DNA from 3 places in the Pseudoalteromonas sp. SD03 genome. Region 2 is predicted to be linked to each of the others. Evidence: predicted binding sites of a transcription regulator. Region 2 holds the regulator's gene; each other region holds the start of a gene.

Region 1 (4,290 bases), 710 kb from region 2:
AGTTTCAAACAAACGAGGCTAAAATAGTACTGAAACGCCTTACTATCGGTTGTTTTTTACACTCTTATTAACTATTTGCTATAAATTTCATTGCTATGTTCAATTAAGACGTTAAGATAGCAAGTTCACAATGTTAAATTAATGTTTATTTCCTGTTTATTGGTAGATCAAAAATGAAATTACCCGATCAAAAATCTTTTATCTTCGCAGTTATTCTTGCTGTTGTTGGTTTTGTTATCGTTAAGTTTGCGCTTGCAAGCCTAGCATTAGACCCTGCACTTCTATTCGGTGCCGGTTTATTAATTGGTGGACTTGTTATTGCTGCAATGTCATCAGTAAGTACAGAAGAAGCCGAAGTAAAAACAAAAACACTTTATGTTGGCAATCTTCCTTATCGTGCAAATGAAGGTGTAGTTCGTACTTTATTTGAAGAGCAAGGCAAAGTATTTAACGTTCGTTTGTTAAAAGATAAGAATACTGGCAAGCGTCGCGGTTTTGGCTTTGTTGAAATGGCACAAGCAGATGCTGATAATGCAATTGCTAAGCTAAACGATAGTGAGTTCCAACAACGTACTTTGAAAGTACGTGAAGCAAAACAAAAACAAGAAGATGATTCTAACTCTTATCGTTCAGAGTCGGATCAAACAGTGTAACTTGCTTAACCGCTAGTTTATCACTACATACATCAGCCGTTGCATAATAGTGCAGCGGCTTTTTTATGCCTGCTTGATTATCACTTAATTTGAGTAAAGAACTAACTCGCTTAGCAATGGCCGCACCAGAGTCTAATAACTGTACTTGCGTATTAAAGTAATCACTGATTGGTTTAGCTAAAATAGGAAAGTGAGTACAGCCTAATACCAGTACATCGATATCTTTATTAATATTTAATCGGTCTAACTCAGTGTGCAACTTATCGATATCTAAGTGCTGGGTAAAAAAGAGAGTCTCTGCCAAAGTAACCAGTTCAACACTACTATATAAACTTGTGGTTATCGATGAGGCATGTTCTTTTATAAGTGCATCAGTATACGGGCTTGATACCGTTGCGGGAGTTGCCAATAAACCTATATGCTTTGATTGCGTTAATTGCGCTGCGGGTTTAATTGCAGGTACTACCCCAACAATAGGAATATCGGTAATTTGACGTACCGAACTTAACGCTGATGTTGAGGCGGTATTGCAGGCTATAACAATTAAGTCGACATTTAGTGACTCATCTTCAATAAATTGAATCAATCCACATAGGCGATGAATGATGGTTTGTTGCGACTGTGCGCCATATGGCAATAATGCATTATCCATAAAATAGCTGTATTGAGCATGAGGAATGCTTTGCTGAATATGCTCAAGCACGGTGGTTCCACCTATACCTGAATCAAATACCATGATGTGCGCTGACAAACTACCATTCCTACTCTTTACTAAGAACGGCAGTTTGCCATGTGGCTTTTGTAAAAGAAAGTAGTTTTACTCAGTGCCTAGCTTTGCAGTAGCGGCGTTTAATTTATCTAAGTTTTCAAACATGGTGTTAGTGTAATCAACCAGTTTATCTATTTCTTGTTGATCTTGATTTAGCCATTGAATGATACCTGATAGCTGACTTTCTAATCCTAGGGTTTGCGCTTTAGAGTAAGCCGATTTTAGATCATCATTAAAAGGGGCAACAGTTTCGGCAATGGCTTTTTCTGATGCTGGCTTAATTTGTTCATACTCTTTAATGGCAGCAACGGTTTTGCTTTGACGTAAGTCCATTGAGAATGCCACCAGCTGTTCATTCCCTAAACTGAGTTCTTGGGCTTGTTCAAATGCTTTATCTAAATCGCCACTGAAAAAGGTTTTACTGACATCTTGTAACTCTGCCATTAAATCATTTATGGCTTGCTGCTCGTCTTCATTAAGCTCACCGTTTACTGACATCAAGAAAGAGAGCTCACGGGATTCAGAAAATTGCGTACTAAATGATTGTGAATCATCTGTTTTTTGATAGCGACTAGATGATTGCGATTGGTAAGCATCTGCAAAGCTAATACTCACCTCATCACCTTCTGCTGTGGTAAATGTATAATCAGCACTATTGCTTAAACTTACATATTGCGCCTGGCTAACAGTAACGCTTGCAGGTTGTGGGTTAAATAAGTTCTGCTCAAATTTATCGAGGCCACTAAAAATACCCTCTTTTGATTTATCAATACCCTCTTCAAGGTCTTGATTGAATACCCCCATGCCTTTTAGTTCATCCACAGCCTCATCAACACCCGTCTGCACTCCTTTACGTGCCTGGCTAAGTATATCTTGTAGTTTCTCATCATTAGCACCATTGGCTTTGGCTTTATTTACCGAGCTTGTTACAAAGTCTAAAACATTTTTAACGACTTCATTAAAATCAAACAGTGGTTTGTCCTTTTTGGTTTCAGCGACCGGCAAACCTAGTTCTTTTGCCATTTTGTCACCTAATACGGCAGCAGCCAGTTCTTTTCCTCGTTGCTGATAACTAGTTAGTGGCGAGTCTATTTTAGGCTGTGGCATTGCTTGATTAGTATTGTATTTATTAGCATTACTGTTTGGAACAAAACTAAAGTTACCTATTTTCATGAGAAGACTCCTATTTAGACTTACTCTTATATCGGCCAAGTAAGCCTATACTGTAGTAAAATGCTCAAAAAAAGCTCACTATATTTGATCAAAACTAGACAAATACGCTTCGCTCCCTACAATAGCGCCGATAAACAGATCTCAACGATAAGGTTATACCGTTAATGGCAGTTATAAATATAGATACCACGCAGTACGATGCACAATTAAATGAAAAAGAGCAGCGTATTACAGAGCAATTTCAACGTTTCGGTGTAAAACAGTTAGAAGTATTTAGCTCTGAGCCCATTAACTACCGCCAACGTGCAGAATTTAGAGTATGGCACGATGGTGACGATCTGTTTCATATTATGTTTGATCAACAAACAAAAGATAAAATACGTGTTGATACCTTTGACCCTGCAGCTCCTTTAGTAGGTGAAATTATGCAGGTGATGATTGATAATTTAAAAGGCTGCGAAGTACTACGTCGTAAATTATTTCAAATAGATTATTTATCAACCCTCAGTGGTGAAATTTTAGTGAGCTTGCTATATCACAAGCCACTTGATGAACACTGGTTAACTGAGATCAATGCCTTAAAGGAAAAGCTAAGTAGCCAGTACAAAATTGACTTTATTGGCCGTGCACGTAAGCAAAAAGAAAAATTGGGCGATGACTTTGTTACTGAGCGCTTAATGGTGAATGGCCAAGAGCTAATCTATCAACAGGTAGAAAATAGCTTTACTCAGCCTAATGCGAAGGTGAATATTAAAATGTTAGAGTGGGCACAAGAGTTATGTAAACCACTAAACAATGATTTACTAGAGCTGTATTGTGGTAATGGAAACTTTTCTATTGCACTTGCTGGTTCATTTAATAAAGTGCTGGCGACGGAAATATCAAAATCGTCGGTGCATTCAGCGCAATATAATATTGCTCAAAACCAAGTAACTAACTTAGATATTATTCGCATGTCGAGCGAAGAGTTTACTCAGGCAATGAAAGGCGAGCGTACTTTCTCTCGCTTAGATGGCATTGACTTGAGTAGTTACAACTGCCAAACCATCTTAGTCGACCCGCCTAGAGCAGGCATGGACACGCTTACGTGTGACTTAGTGGCTAATTATGAAAATATTATTTATATCTCATGTAACCCAGACACATTAGAGCGTGACCTTGAACACTTAACGCAAACCCATGAGGTTAAGCGCTTTGCAATATTTGATCAGTTCCCTTACACACACCATATTGAATCTGGTGTATTTTTACAGAAAAAATAAAATCTAATACTATAATACCAGCGCCTTGATAAGTGCTGGTATTTGCTCTTCACTAAATACTTTAACTTGATTCTTTACCAATAACTTAGCGGTCAGCCCCATGCCTTTTACTTTCACCCCACTATGGCTTCCATCATAAATTGTATTACGGCCACACGAAGGACTAGACTCTTTTAGTAAAGCAAAGCGAATATTATGCTTATTACAAAGGGCTAATGCTTTATTAGCGCCAGCTTCAAATGCACTTGTTACATCCTCAGCAGTATTTGTAATAACTCGATTTTGCTTTATCTCAGCGGGCGCTCTAGGCACGAGTAAACCACCAGCAATCTCAGGACAAAATACAATTAATCTATTTTGCTTTTGCCACAAATTAAGTTGAGGGTGCAATATTGTTTGTCCTTTACCATCATAACGAACTGGCAAACCTAAC
Region 2 (4,290 bases):
TTCTTGTGGGGCTTGCCCTTTTCCATGAAGTTCATCAAGTAGGCTTTCGAATTCGTCTTCGGTTATTTCATCAATCTGAGACTCAGTACTGCTGCTATCTGGGCCGCTAAATAATTCATCAAAAGCAAACGGGTCTTCTTCAGCATCGTTGCTCGATTGCTCTGCAACTGGTTCAGGCTCTACCGATGGAGTTTCCACAGGAGCTATATCTTCAACCACAGAATCGCCGGCAAGCTCTTCTGCTGTCGGTGGCTGTCCAAGTTTGTGAAGTACTGCAAGTAATTCTGGATCAGCAGGCTCTGGCTGGTCACGATTTTTAATCGTGGCAAACATTTCATTAATGGTATCCAGTGCTTGTAAAATCACATCCATTAATTCAGAGTTAACTGTTCTTACACCTTGGCGCAGTAAATCAAACACATTTTCAGCACCATGACATGCATCAACAAGCTCTGTCATAGCCAAAAAGCCAGCGCCACCCTTTACAGTGTGGAAACCGCGAAATATTGCGTTTAGTAGCTCAGTATCATCTGGGTTGTTTTCCAGTTCTACTAACTGTTCAGATAAAAGCTCAAGGATTTCTCCGGCCTCTACTAAAAAGTCTTGTAAAATATCTTCATCGACTTCAAAGCTCATGCAGTACTCTCCTATTAGAAGCCCAAACTTGATAATAGATCATCAACTTCATCTTGATCAGATACAACATCATTACGCGTTTCTTTATCAATAATAGGCCCTTCGGGACCTGCTAGTGTTTGTGCAACAATGGGATCTTCTATTTTTTCTGGTTGTTCAGTTGGTTCAACCTCACCACCTTGCGCTGCAAATGCAGTTAACAGGTGAATTAAACTTTCTTCAACTTCACGGACAAGTTCAATAACACGGCGAATAACCTGACCGGTTAAATCTTGATAGTCTTGAGCCATCAGCACATTAGTCATCAGCATTTGTAACTCATCGGTTTTGTGATGAGAACTGCTCATAAACTTATCAATACTATGACAAAGTGATTTAAACTCACCAAGCTCTATTTCGCGGTTCATTAAACGATCCCACGTTGGCTTGATATCAGCTATTTCGTCAGCGATTTCTTGTGCTAATGGTAAGCTTGCTTCAACCGCATCCATTGTCTTATTGGCTGCGTTTTCTGTCATTTCCATGACATAGTTAAGGCGTTTTTTTGCGTCAGGGATGGCATCAGTGGTAATGTCTGTTAAACGCGTGTCTAACTCGAAACTTTTTAAAGCTTCGTGCAGTTGACGCGTCAACTTACCCACCTCAGCAAATAACTGTGATTGCTCTTGTGAAGCTGTTTCTAAAATTAACTGATTCGCTTTATCTTGCTCACCATTTTCTAAAAAAACAACTAACTGGCGAGCTTGTTCTAAAGTAATCTGAGGCGCAGCAGGTGCTGACATAAGCCTCTCCCTCTCATTAACCTAAGCGTTCGAACACTTTTTCTAATTTAGTTTTCAATGTACCTGCAGTAAATGGTTTAACAATATAACCATTAACACCTGCTTGGGCCGCAGCAATTATTTGTTCTTTTTTAGCTTCTGCTGTAACCATTAAAACAGGAATATGCTTTAATTTTTCATCAGCTCGAATTGCCCTTAAAAGATCAATACCTTGCATGCCTGGCATATTCCAATCTGTTACAACAAAATCAAACGCTTGATTTTGCAACATAGGCAAAGCAGTTGACCCGTCATCTGCTTCTTGAACATTGGTAAAACCTAAATCGCGCAACAGGTTTTTAATAATACGTCTCATTGTTGAGAAATCATCAACAACAAGAATTTTAATGTTTTTATCCAAAACATCCTCCAGTGAGGCCTGAACCTTTATTTACTTACTTCTAGTTTATCCAGTCATTGATTTTTGCTTTAAGCTTAATCATCGCCTGACCATGTATCTGACTTACACGCGATTCACTTACATCGAGTATATGCCCAATTTCTTTTAAATTCATCTCATCGTTATAGTACAAAGAAAGCACCATTGCATCTTTTTCAGGTAACGACTTTATTGCACTGAGTAAAGACTCATTAAACCGTTCATTTTTAACATTATTGAACGGTTTGTCTAGTGCTAAATCTTGGCCATGAGGTGTAATCACATCGTCATCTATACCAAGGTCTTCAATACCTAACACTTTGCTTACATTTACATCGTTTAAAATATGATGGTACTCATTTAGCGAAATTTCAAGTTTTTCAGCAACTTCACTATCTTTAGGTTCACGGTTTAAACTGTTCTCAAGCGCAACAATAGTTTCTGCAACCAAACGGCTTTTTCTGTGAACTGAACGTGGAACCCAATCGCCTCGGCGCATTTCGTCTATCATCGCACCACGAATACGAATACCGGCAAAGGTTTCAAAGCTTGCGCCTTTGCTTGCATCAAAGTTTTTTGAAGCTTCAATTAAACCAATCATACCCGATTGAATTAAATCATCTAGCTGCACACTTGCCGGTAAACGAGCAATTAAATGGCACGCCACTTTTTTGACTAATGAGGCATGCTTTTCAACAATCATATTTAAATTTTGTGTTGACTGATATCCCATAGCTCTATTCACCGGTATAGTCATTGTTAGTTACTAACTAGTTTCTCAATGAAAAACTCTAAATGACCCGAGGCTTGACTAGGTGTTGGCCACTTAGCAATTTTTGTAGCCAGTGTTTTAAAAGCAATTGCAGCAGGCGACCCAGGAAAAACCTCAACAATTACTTTTTGGCGGCGCGTTGATTTGCGCATATTTTCATCATATGGAACCGTTGCAACCAACTCCATTGATATATCTAAAAATCGGTCGGTAACCTTTGAAAGTTTTGCAAACAATTCCTGCCCTTCGCGTAAACTACGCACCATATTGGCAACAATTTTAAATTTATAAACGCCGTGCTCACGGCTAAGTACTTTAATTAAAGCATAGGCATCGGTAATTGATGTAGGCTCATCACATACCACCACAACCACATCTTGCGCTGCGCGAGAAAAACTCAGCACCATATCGGAAATACCCGCAGCGGTATCAACAATTAAAATATCAAAGTCGGTGTTAAGTTCACTAAATGCACGAATAAGTCCAGCGTGCTCTGAGGGTGATAACTCAACCATACTTTGCGAACCCGATGTTGCAGGCACTATTTTTATGCCTGCGGGACCTTCGACTAAAATATCATCAAGTTCACATTCGCCCGATAAAACATGAGATAAATTACGCTCAACGCGCAGTCCAAGCATCACATCACAATTCGCTAATCCTAAATCAGCATCTAGTACAAGCACACGTTTGCCTTGTTGGCCTAACGCGATTGCCGTGTTAAGGGATACGTTCGTTTTACCCACTCCACCTTTGCCGCCGGTGACAGCGATAACTTTTACGCCGTTATTATTATTCTTGCTCATTTTGCGAAGGCCGCTTGCTTGATCTAAAACTGTGTTAATCATACATCTCTACTGTGCTCGACGCCACTGATTGGTGTCGTGATTGTTGTGCTTTTATTCTTTTTAAATACAATTGCTCAGCTTTTTTTACTAGTTTTTCGGCATTTGCCACTCTAATATCTTCTGGTACTCGCTGACCGTTAGTAAGATACCCTATTGGGAGACGATTTTGAATCGCAATACTAATAATCTCACCTAAACTCAATGACTCATCAAGTTTAGTAAAAATACATCCGCTTAGCTGTACTTTTTTAAAGTGCCTTACTGTTTCTTGTAATACATTAATTTGCGCCGTCGCACTTAATACTAAATAACTACGTATATCAACACGCTGATTACGCATTAAGGTGTTTAACTGCTCGGTTAAGCGTAAATCACGTTGACTCATTCCCGCTGTATCAATTAAGACTAGACGTTTATTTCGTAAATGGTATAAAACTTCTGCTAATTCATTTGCATCTTTAACTTGTTTAACGCCACAACCTATAATACGACCATACGTTGCTAGCTGCTCATAAGCACCAATACGGTAAGTATCGGTAGTAATAAGCGCTACTTTATCGGCACCGTATTTTTGTGCACCCAATGCTGCCAGTTTTGCAACTGTGGTGGTTTTACCCACGCCTGTAGGCCCGACTAACGCAAAAACACCGCCTTGGCGAAGTATTTCGTTGTTCGTAGTTTGCATTTGATCTTCAACCATATTCAATAAAGCTTTCCAGCCTTGTTGGCGAGACACATCGTCTGGTACAAAACATGCCATTTGCTCAGCAACATTTTTCTCTATCCCCATACCGACTAAGCGGTCAATCATACATGCACGGGTCGGGTCGCGAC
Region 3 (4,290 bases), 1.7 Mb from region 2:
AGCGCATCTGCAATAGCGCGTCCTAATGAAGGTTTTTCAGCAATATAAAGTTTCATAACCACACCCTAACACTGTTCATATAAACAGTAGTTTAGCATATCAGTTTAAAACTGGGGATATTTTTATAGTTTCTAACTTAAAGCTTTATTTCGCTTATTAACAAAAAGATATAAAAGAGGCAGGTAGCAGACAACAACAGTGGCAATATTTATTAAAGGCATAAATGTTTGATACATCACAGTGCTATAAGATAAATCCCAAAGGTGTCGGTCAACTAAGCGAAATAATTGAAGAATGGGTGCACCAATAACAATAAGCTGCCCAAGTACACATTGCCACAAATGCACTTTATCTTTAAGACCCCAATAAGCAATAAGTGCCATCCAAGTAATATCTGTTAATGCCCATACAAGGTAACGGTATATATAAATACCATCATCAAACGCCATTAAACTTGAGTAGGTCACAGTGCCAAATAAGAAAAAAGCGGCAGTAATAACAACGAACCTAAGAGCTAAATAATCTTTGAGGATAAAGAATATAAAAATAGCCGGACTCAAAATAAGAACCCAGCTTTTGCTTAATATACTTACAAAATACAAAAACCATTCAGGCAAACTAAATAACCTTACTTAACTTTTGTATCTTCATCAGTTCCATCGCCGTTACCAGGCATACTACAATACTTAGTCAACATATTCGCCCCATTACATTTGTTAAGAATGTTGCATTCTATGCTAAAAAAGGTACATAGCCAAGTCATTCTATCTTACATCAATTGGCGCTGACTCTTTTGCCTTGCCTTGTAAAATTGATATTTCTACACGGCGGTTACGTCTTCGATCTTCGCGGGAATCGTTCGGCACTAAGGGCCTAGTTTCTGCACGCCCTACCACCATCATTCTGGTTTTATCAAAACCTGGAACTTTTTGTAATTCACTCGCTACCGCAACTGCGCGTTTAGATGATAAATCCCAGTTATTAATGTAAAGCTCGTTGGAAACCTGAAAATCATCCGTATGACCAGACACCGTAATTTCACCGGGTACATCTTTAAGTAATCGGCCAATATCTTGAATGATAGGTTTAAATTGTGGTTGTAAAAATGCACTCCCCGATGGAAACGAGCCATTTTCTCTAATACGAATTATGATTTGCTGCCCTAAAGATTCAAGCTCAATAGCCCCATCAATAATTTGCTTTTCAAGCTGTTGCGCAATTTTTTTAACTAAGTCATTTATTTGCTCTTGATCAGCAGCAGACACTGCCGTAGCTGCAGCAACTTCCTCTGAGGTACTACTTGATTCACCACCTCGCTTTTCACCACGTTGCTCTTGACGTCCACCTGCGGAGCTTTCATCTCCCGCCTGAAACTCAAGCATTTGTTGGGTCATTTCAACCGTTTGTTGCTGAATGGTTTCTATAGGAGTTGGCTCAGGTTTACCCGGCGTAAACTCCATAGCAATAACAGATGTCCCTTTTGGAATGTCTTTTACTTCTATTTTATTTTGTACACCAAAAGCAAACTTCATTGAGCCTGCAATTTGTTTAAATTTAAGTACATCCATTTCAGAAAATGCGAGTAAAAGTACGAAAAAGCACATTAATAATGACATTAAATCGGCAAACGTTCCCATCCACGCAGGAAGTCCTGGAGGTGGGCATTTGCACTCTTCATCTGACATAATTATTCCTCAGTATTGACTGCGCGTTTTGATTCAGCTAGATAATTTTTCAAGATCCCTTCAATTACTTTAGGATTTTGCCCGTCTTGAATACCTAATACTGCATCTAAAATTAAGCGCTGATTCATGGCCTCTTCGTCTTTACGCAGTTCAAGTTTTACCTGAATAGGAATGGCTACAACGTTTGCTAAAAATGCACCGTATAATGTGGTTAACAACGCAACCGCCATTGCCGGTCCGATAGCTTTGGGGTCATCCATGTTCGAAAGCATAGCCACTAAGCCTATCAACGTACCGATCATCCCCATTGCAGGTGCAATATCACCTAATGATTTAAATAAGGTTGCCCCCATTTCATGGCGAGTGGTGGTTAACGAAATATCTTTTTGTAATGTTGCACGTACCACATCAGCATCATGTCCATCTACTAGCATATCAACGCCTTTGCGCATAAAAGGATTTGGGATTTCGGCTTCTTCTAAGGCTAAAAACCCGCCTTTTCGAGCAGAGTCAGCTAATTCTACCGCTTTTTCGATTAATGCTTCAGGAGGCTCAATTTTAAACATAAACGCTTTTGCACATACTTTACCAATGCCAAGAAATTGCGACATGGTAAAATTAGATAAAACGATAAAAAGGGAACCACCAAATACAATAACCACAGAAGGGGTATTGTAAAACATAGCGACTTCACCGCTACTACTCATAAACATGGACATGACAATTAAGCCAATTGCGCCAAGGATCCCAATAATGGTTGCTAAATCCACATTCCCTCCAAAGGTTTTATATTTTTTCTTCGCAAGCGTTGTTATTAATTGTTTATCGGCAAGATACTGAAATACTTAAGTGATTTTTATGATAAACGGTAAAATTAAGATTAGTTATATTTTAGATCAACATAGGTAATCAATCTAATTAATCAAAATTAATAATTTTAAAAAATAACGTTGAAACGCAATAAAACCCAATCAACAGCATTTATCTATCAAAAAACAATATCATTCTTTGACCTAGTTTAGCATTCCCCCTAAAATTGGCGTCTAAATTTATTATGTAAGTTGAAAATAAAGATGGCGACTAAAAAACCTGAAAATTTAAGTTTCGAACAAGCACTAGAAGAGTTAACAACAATTGTCAGTGAAATGGAACAAGGTGATTTATCGCTTGAACAGTCTTTAAAGCAATTTGAGCGCGGTATTGCACTTGCGAGCGCATCTTCAGGCAAACTTCAACAAGCTGAGCAAAAGGTGTCGATATTAATGGGTAATGACGAAAAAGCACCGCTTACTCAGTTTGATAACGATATGGAATAATCGTGAGCATAAAAGAACAAATAAAACTCGCTCAAGATGATGTAGCTAATACGCTCAACCTTTATTTTGAACAACCTCTTGAAAGCGACAATACTATAAAAGAAGCCACACATTACAGTGTAATGAATGGTGGTAAAAGACTGCGCCCGTTTTTAGTGTACACCACAGGTAAAATACTCGGTGCTGACAAGCGTGATTTAGATGTACTTGCCGCAGCCATTGAATGTATTCATAGTTATTCATTAGTTCATGACGACTTACCTGCTATGGATGATGATGATTTACGCCGTGGTCGCCCTACATGTCATATTGTATACGGTGAAGCACAAGCGATTTTAGCTGGAGATGCACTGCAAACTTTAGCATTTGAACTTATTGCTAAGCATAAATTTAAATGTTCGACTGAAGCACAATTAAAAATGATCGCAGCACTAGCGCATGCATCGGGGTTACAAGGTATGGTTGCCGGACAAGGCCGCGATATTGCAGCAACCGATAAGGTTATTACTGTTGATGAGTTAGAACGCATTCATAAACTTAAAACCGGTGCGCTAATAAATTGTGCGATTACTCTTGGCGCACTGTGCGCCCCTAATACAAGCCAACAAACTTTAGATAACTTATCAACTTTTGGATACGCTATAGGGCTTGCATTTCAAGTTCATGACGATATTTTAGATGTTGAGGGCGATACGCTTACTTTAGGCAAGCCACAAGGGTCAGATATTGCAGCGAATAAAGCGACATACCCCGCTTTATTAGGTATGCTAGGCGCTAAGCAAAAAGCACAAAATTTAATACAACAAGCCCATGAGGCATTAGCTAACATTGACGCAGACACAACAGATTTAGCTGCATTGGCTAACTATTTAATTGAACGTGACCATTAAATACAGCTAAAACGTATTAACTCTTAGTATAAAATTATTACTGAATATTAAGCCGCCTTTTAAACCTCGTTTGTTTTGAGGAGGGTTAATATTAGCGAAGGATATATAAAAAACCATGACACTTGATAGCAGCAAGTATCCATTACTTGATTTGGTGAACGAACCAGCCCACTTGCGAGACTTAGCACAAGATAAGCTTCCTGCATTTAGCCATGAATTGCGTGACTATTTACTCAATTCGGTATCGCAAAGTAGCGGCCATTTAGCGTCTGGTTTAGGAACCGTAGAACTTACCGTTGCACTACATTATGTATACAACACACCCGAAGACCGCTTGGTCTGGGATGTGGGTCATCAAGCTTATCCGCATAAAATACTGACTGGCCGTCGTGATCAAAT

What was found. Region 2 encodes FliA, which starts transcription of late flagellar genes. Its sites were predicted from a motif close to CTAAAGNTNNNNNNNNNNNNGCCGATA; they were not measured.
Region 1: ABZP26_RS15095 (DUF5610 domain-containing protein) is a predicted target of FliA. The motif match lies at 2,625-2,651, and genes of this name have one in related genera.
Region 3: pomA (flagellar motor protein PomA) is a predicted target of FliA. The motif match lies at 2,509-2,535, and genes of this name have one in related genera.

Annotation. Positions count from the first base shown of each region.
Region 1 is NZ_CP162514.1:3,242,796-3,247,085, forward strand. Features, by position in the region: gene ABZP26_RS15085 (RNA-binding protein) at 174-653, shown strand; gene murI (glutamate racemase) at 616-1,404, opposite strand; gene ABZP26_RS15095 (DUF5610 domain-containing protein) at 1,471-2,595, opposite strand; gene trmA (tRNA (uridine(54)-C5)-methyltransferase TrmA) at 2,760-3,857, shown strand; gene ABZP26_RS15105 (DUF523 domain-containing protein) at 3,867-4,290, opposite strand, start outside.
Region 2 is NZ_CP162514.1:2,529,896-2,534,185, forward strand. Features, by position in the region: gene ABZP26_RS11845 (chemotaxis protein CheA) at 1-636, opposite strand, end outside; gene ABZP26_RS11850 (protein phosphatase CheZ) at 651-1,418, opposite strand; gene cheY (chemotaxis response regulator CheY) at 1,435-1,818, opposite strand; gene ABZP26_RS11860 (RNA polymerase sigma factor FliA) at 1,859-2,569, opposite strand; gene ABZP26_RS11865 (MinD/ParA family protein) at 2,596-3,456, opposite strand; gene flhF (flagellar biosynthesis protein FlhF) at 3,449-4,290, opposite strand, start outside.
Region 3 is NZ_CP162514.1:852,872-857,161, reverse strand. Features, by position in the region: gene ABZP26_RS03995 (DNA topoisomerase III) at 1-56, opposite strand, end outside; gene ABZP26_RS03990 (hypothetical protein) at 132-617, opposite strand; gene ABZP26_RS03985 (flagellar motor protein MotB) at 765-1,685, opposite strand; gene pomA (flagellar motor protein PomA) at 1,688-2,455, opposite strand; gene xseB (exodeoxyribonuclease VII small subunit) at 2,759-3,001, shown strand; gene ispA ((2E,6E)-farnesyl diphosphate synthase) at 3,004-3,891, shown strand; gene dxs (1-deoxy-D-xylulose-5-phosphate synthase) at 4,007-4,290, shown strand, end outside.